2 regions of the Mesorhizobium sp. M0518 genome follow, and region 1 is predicted to be linked to the other one. Evidence: predicted binding sites of a transcription regulator. Region 1 holds the regulator's gene; the other holds the start of a gene.
What was found. The regulator PhoB, encoded in region 1, activates phosphate uptake and scavenging genes when phosphate is short. The targets are predictions, from matches to a motif close to TGTCATNNANCTGTCAT.
Positions count from the first base shown of each region.

Region 2: ppk2 (polyphosphate kinase 2) is a predicted target of PhoB. The motif match lies at 2,094-2,110, and genes of this name have one in related genera.

Region 1 is NZ_JAMYQY010000001.1:78,905-82,250, forward strand. Features, by position in the region: gene eglC (endo-1,3-1,4-beta-glycanase EglC) at 1-417, opposite strand, end outside; gene phoB (phosphate regulon transcriptional regulator PhoB) at 952-1,641, opposite strand; gene phoU (phosphate signaling complex protein PhoU) at 1,658-2,365, opposite strand; gene pstB (phosphate ABC transporter ATP-binding protein PstB) at 2,392-3,210, opposite strand; gene pstA (phosphate ABC transporter permease PstA) at 3,228-3,346, opposite strand, start outside.
Region 2 is NZ_JAMYQY010000027.1:15,999-19,344, forward strand. Features, by position in the region: gene NKI66_RS28435 (GntR family transcriptional regulator) at 1-155, shown strand, start outside; gene NKI66_RS28440 (DUF982 domain-containing protein) at 269-502, shown strand; gene NKI66_RS28445 (hypothetical protein) at 569-721, opposite strand; gene NKI66_RS28450 (aldo/keto reductase) at 898-1,941, opposite strand; gene ppk2 (polyphosphate kinase 2) at 2,212-3,132, shown strand; gene NKI66_RS28460 (dihydrofolate reductase family protein) at 3,185-3,346, opposite strand, start outside.

The DNA.
Region 1 (3,346 bases):
GAAAGTATCGGCGCCATCACCGCCGATCAGGACATCATTTCCCTTGCCGCCATCCAGCGTCTGGTGACCCGACCCGCCCTTGATGATGTTGTCCAACGCATTTCCGAACGCAAATCGATTGGCGCCGGTAACGACGAGGTTCTCGAAATTGTCGGGGAGCTTGTAGCTCATCCATGTGTCGATCGTGTCGATCCCTGCCCCAGGATCCTCGACCACCTTATTGTTGGTGGAATAGAGATGATAGTAGTCGTCGCCGGCGCCACCGTAGATCGTGACATTGACGCCGGTATCTCCCCAGAAGGAGTCGTTGCCGGAGGTGCCATGCAGTTCCGGTCCAGACCCGGTGGCCGAGAACCAATGAGTGGAAGCGCCGGTGTAGGCAAGAGGGATGCCCTTGGCGTTTAAGACCGTGCTCATCAGAAATCCTTCCTCATGGTGTCCGACCTGGTCAAAGGTCCGGCGACCGCTTCCAAGCAACGCTGCAAAGAACGAGATCGTTCCACGGAATCGTCATTAGATCCGAGATCGCATTGAACAATCGACGGACAAGCGATGAATAAAGAGGAGAGGACTCGCAATAATTTGAAGTAAATTTATTAAAATTGTATATTTCTGCAGAATGCGCGTCATTCGACGAACGTATATCTAAATTAACTCAAATGCATTCTTGCGTGGCTTTCTGGTTGGAGTCTGCGGGAAAGATGGCGACCTATCAAGTAATTCGCCGTGCCTCTTGGCCAGCCGGGGCCCAATAGAGAGTTTGGGAGATCGAGGGACGCGAGAAGCTGCCTGTCGCTTTGGCCCAAATGCAGTCATTCGAAACCTGATGAGGATGACCGCTCCTGGCGTCACGTGCTCGCTCCCCATTGATGAGACGAGTGCAACATTCCACCGGCTGTTGGCGACCGCGTGCTAATCGAGTTTTCCCGATCTATCGGGACGAAACAGCACCTAGTCTTCCCTGATCGCGTAGCCCGCCCCGCGGATCGTGCGGATGACGTCCGGCATCCGGCCATTGTTGACCGCCTTGCGCAGCCGGCCGACATGCACGTCGACCGTGCGCTCGTCGATGTAGATCGTTTCGCCCCAGACATTGTCGAGCAGCTGGCTGCGCGAGAACACGCGGCCTGGATGGCGCATCATGAATTCGAGCAGGCGGAACTCGGTCGGCCCGAGCCGGATCTCGCTCTTCTTGCGATAGACCCGGTGCGACTCGCGATCGAGCACGATGTCGCCGACCTTTAGCACGCTGGACAGCACTTCCGGCTTGGCCCGGCGCAGCAGCGCCTTGACCCTGGCCATGAACTCCGGCGTCGAGAAGGGCTTGACCAGATAGTCGTCGGCGCCGGTCGACAGGCCGCGCACGCGGTCGCTTTCCTCGCCTCGCGCGGTCAGCATGATGATCGGCAGCCGCTCGGTCTCGGGACGCATTCGCAGGCGCCGGCAGAGTTCGATACCGGAAACCGCAGGCACCATCCAGTCGAGCACCAGAAGATCGGGAACGTTCTCCTGCAGCCGGATTTCGGCCTCGTCGCCGCGCGTCACCACCTCGACCTGGTAACCTTCGGATTCAAGATTGTAGCGGAGCAGCACGCCTAGCGGCTCCTCATCCTCCACCACCATGATGCGTGGTGCGATCATCGGCTGGTCACCCCTGTTATGCCGCTGGCGCGGACATTGCCGTCTCGTCCTGCTTCGGACGATTGGCTGGCAGCTGCGTGCCGGTCAAAACATAGTAGGCATTTTCGGCGATGTTGGTCACGTGGTCGCCGATCCGCTCGAGGTTCTTGGCGCAGAACAACAGGTGCGTGCACGCCGTGATGTTGCGGGGATCTTCCATCATGTAGGTCAGCAGCTCACGGAACACCGAGGTGTATTTGACGTCGATGCGTTCGTCATTGTTTCTGAGCGTGGCAAGCGCTGCCGGGTCGGCGGCGGCATACTCGTCGACGACCCCCTGCACCTGGATCAGCACCAGTTGCGCCATCGCGTCGATCGAATGCGAAAGGTCGTGCGGCGTGACACTCAGCCCGACAGTGCCGACGCGCTTGGCGATGTTCTTGGCAAGGTCGCCGATGCGCTCAAGGTCGCCGGCCATGCGGATCGAACCGACCACCGCACGCAGATCGTTGGCCATTGGCTGGCGCTTGGCGATCAGCGTGATGGCGCGATCGTCCAGCTCGCGCTGGCGTGCATCCATGATGGCATCATCGGAAACCACGCGCTGCGCCAGCGCATTGTCCGAATTGAGCAAAGCCCTGGTCGAGCCACTGACCATCGAGCAGGCGAGATCGCCCATGTCGCGGATCAGCTGGCTGATCTGCTCCAGATCCTCATCGAAAGATGCGACGGTATGTTCACCCATGATCTTCGTCCCTCGTATGCCTGAGCTCAGCCGAACCGGCCGGTGATGTAGTCCTGGGTGCGTTTGTCGTCGGGGGTGGTGAACATCTTGTCGGTGGCGCCCTCCTCGACCAGATAGCCTAGATGGAACATCGCGGTGCGCTGCGACACGCGTGCTGCCTGCTGCATCGAATGGGTGACGATGACGATGGTATAGTTCTGACGCAGTTCGTCGATCAGTTCCTCGACGCGAGCAGTGGCGATCGGGTCGAGCGCCGAACACGGTTCGTCCATCAGGATCACCTCGGGTGACACGGCGATGGCGCGTGCAATGCACAGACGCTGCTGCTGGCCACCGGAAAGACCCGTGCCAGGTTCTTGCAAACGGTCCTTGACCTCGTTCCAGATCGCCGCCTTCTTCAGGCTCGACTCTACGATCTGATCCATGTCGGCCTTGCGCTTGGCCAATCCGTGGATGCGCGGACCATAGGCAACGTTCTCGTAGATCGATTTGGGGAACGGATTGGGTTTCTGGAACACCATGCCGACGCGCGCCCTGAGTTCGACGACATCGATGTTCTTGTCGTAGATGTCTTCTTCGTCGAGCGTTATCTTGCCGGTTACCCGTGCTGAATCGATGGTGTCGTTCATGCGGTTGAGGCAGCGCAGGAAGGTGGACTTGCCGCAGCCGGAGGGGCCGATCAGCGCCGTCACCTGGTTCAGGCGGACGTCGAGATCGACGTCGAACAGCGCCTGCTTCTCGCCATAGAACACGCCGACCTTGTCGCCGCGCATTTTGATTACTTCGTTCGACTTCATCTTGTCGCCCACTGCGTTTTCAAGGGACTGTTCGGTCATGATGTTCATACCAAGATGCCTTTTTTCTACCAGCGCCGCTCGAACCGACGCCGAAGCACGATCGCGGTGATGTTCATGGCCATGAGGAAGACGAGCAGGATGATGATGGCGCCCGACATGCGCTCGACGAAGGCGCGTTCGGCCT
Region 2 (3,346 bases), on a different contig from region 1:
GCGCCATTCTGGCGGCCACGCGCCTTGGCGACGCCGATGAAGCCGCGCGCCTGCTCTCGGTCCACATCGTCGGCAGCCGCGACCGGCTGGTGACGTCGCTCGCCAACGATCGGCGCGGTCTTCGCGCCAGAGGCTTTGCCGTCGTTGCTGCTTAAGAGTGGATGAAGGGGCGCAAAGCGGCGTCTGGACGTATGCGCACTTTCGCCTCGCTTCGCAGACGCCGATGGCGTAAGGAGCGGCCATGGAAAACAACCGATTTGAAACACCTGTGACTGTGAAGTCAGTCGCGGCGGGAAGCACTCAGCTCTTGCGCACGGCGCGTGAGGCTTCCGACTACCTCCTCAACAGCTGGCCCGGCAAGCGCAGCCCCAAGCATCGCGCGGCCCTGCAGGCCTGCCATGACGCACTCGCCGGCGACAAGCCGGCAATGAACGCCAGGCGCGCCTTCATCGCGGCAGCACGCGAAGTGGACGTGTTCGTCAGCGACAAGGCGCCGGCCTGACACAAGGCGACATCCGGGGCGGCAATCCGAATTGAGGCGCGGCCCGCATCTGCGGGCCGTTTGCCGTCACTTTGCCGTTTCGGTTTCGGCTTCAGTCTCGTCTTCGGGCTTCGAACGTTCCCTCGCTGCAACCTTGGCTGCCAGCTTCTCGGCCTTCTTGGCCGCCTTCTGGCGGTCGCGTTCCTTGCGTTCCTGATCGTAATTTGGTGGTCGCGCCATATCGGCTCCTTTTCACTGCCTCGCGGCTCTGGTCCTGCCTAGGAGCATTAGCCGTCAAACACAACAGCTGAAGCGATAGTGCGTCGATGATGGCCAGGCTTGCAAGATGCGCGTTGCAATGAAGGGGCCAGGCTCATCATTGCGGCGGCCGATACCTATCGCCGTCGATTTGCCGATCAGATGCCGCTTCGGTCAATCACCAGATCGGCGGCGCCAAACCGGTCCTTTGCCGTCAATTGCTGGTGCCAGTAGGGATAGAGCAAGGGCGGCCGGCTCACCACGTCGAGGCGCTCGCGCTCCTCGCCGGAAAGCACCAGGCTTGCCGCCGCGATGTTGTCCCGGAACTGCGTTTCCGTCCTGCCGCCGATCACCAGCGAACTGACGGCCGCCCGGCCAAGCAGCCAGGCCAGCGCCACCTGCGCTGCCGACACGCCGCGCTGCGCGCCGATCTCGACAAGCACATCGACGATCCGCCACAGCCGGTCCTCGTCGCGGATCGGCGGTTCCGACCAGCCTGCAAGCTGGCGGGCGGTGGGGCTGTCGCGGCGGTATTTGCCGGACAGCAATCCGCCGGCAAGCGGGCTCCAGACCAGAACGCCCAATCCCTGGTCGACGGAAATCGGCAGCAGTTCGTACTCCGCTTCGCGCGCTTCCAGCGTGTAGTGGATCTGCTGCGAAACGAAGCGCGGCTGATGATGGCTGTCGCTGACGCCGAGCGCCTTCATCACCTGCCAGCCGGAATAGTTGGAGCAGCCGACATAGCGGATCTTGCCCTGGGCAACCAGCGTATCGAGCGCGGCGATGGTTTCCTCCAGCGGTGTCACGCCATCCCATTCGTGCAGGAAATAGATGTCGATGACGTCTGTCCTGAGCCGCTTCAAGCTCTTCTCGCATTCGCGGATCAGGTGATGGCGCGACAGGCCTTCATCGTTCGGACCTTTGCCGATCCGCATCCGTGCCTTGGAGGCGATCAGCACGTCGCCCTTGCGCTTGCCGCCGAGCGCTTCGCCGATGATTTCTTCGGAAATGCCGTTCGAATAGACGTTGGCAGTGTCGATGACATTGATGCCGGCGTCGATGCAGAGATCGATCATCCGGCGCGCCTCGTCGAGGTCGGTCTTGCCGACAGCCGAAAATGCGCCGGCGCCGCCGAAAGTCATGGTGCCCATGGTCAGCGTCGATACTTTCAGGCCGGAACGGCCGAGAGTGCAGTATTCCATGTCGGTCCTCGCGATTGCATTGAGAAGGGGTTGGGAAGGGCGCCCGAATGTGGCTGCTATTTGTAGGACAATTTGCGCGGTATGTCTCCATGCCAGGGCGGCGGATCGATCATGCCTCGCGGGTTTTTGCAGTGATGGCGATCAGGTCAGGCTGCAATAAAACCGTCATTGCGGGCCTATATTGAAGTCGGCTCAGGCGTTGCCGTTCCGGGCTGTAAGCCGGGAGTTTGGGGCGCCGATCGACAGAGCTTGCAAGTGGAGCAGCCGATAATGACCGAGCTAAAACAGAATTCTGCGGCCAGGGATTGGCTTGAAGCCGAACTCGCCGACACGCTCGACGAAGACTATGAGCTCGAAATGTCGGAGCCGGCGCTGTCGATGGAGATCGCCAAGATCTACAAGAATTCGCATCCGCCTTCGATCGATCGCATGCAATATTTTCGCGACCTGATCAGCCTGCAGTCCGAATTGATCAAGCTGCAGTCCTGGGTCGCCTACCACAAGAAGAAGCTGGTGGTGATCTTCGAGGGACGCGACTCGGCCGGCAAGGGCGGCGTCATCAAGCGCATCACCCAGCGGCTCAATCCGCGCATCTGCCGTGTCGTGGCACTGCCGGCGCCGACCGAGCGCGAAAAGTCGCAATGGTATTTCCAGCGCTATGTCCCGCATCTGCCGGCCGGCGGCGAGATCGTGCTGTTCGACCGCTCATGGTACAACCGCTCGGGCGTCGAGCGGGTGATGGGCTTTGCCCAGCCCGATCAGGTCGAAGAATTCTTTCACGACGTGCCGGAGTTCGAGCGCATGCTGGTCCGCTCGGGCATCACCGTGGTCAAATACTGGTTCTCGATCACCGACGAGGAACAGCAGATGCGCTTCCTGATGCGCATCCATGATCCGATGAAGCAGTGGAAACTGTCGCCGATGGACCTGCAGTCGCGCGTGCGCTGGGAGCAATACACCAAGGCCAAGGAAGAGACCTTCGCCCGCACCAACATCCCGGAAGCGCCCTGGTTCATCGTCGAGGGCAACGACAAGAAGCGCGCGCGGCTGAACTGCATCGACCATCTGCTCAAGCAATTGCCCTACGAGGAGGTGCCGCACGAGGAGATCACGCTGCCGGAGCGCGTCTTCAACCCCGAATACGAACGCCAAGTGCTGCCGCGCGAGCTTTACGTGTCGGAGAAGTATTGAGATAGACGAAGCTGCGATCTCCCCCCCGAGGGGGGGGAGATTGGCTCTCCACCTACGCCCGCTTGATGATGACGTGCGTGGCGAGCGGCGTCGCCACCTGCTCGTTGCAGACATAACCGAGCTTGAGCATGTCCAGGCCGGTAAAAAGGTTCTCGCCCGTGCCCAGCAGCACCGGCGCGATCGCCAGATGCATCTCGTCGATCAGTTTTTCCTG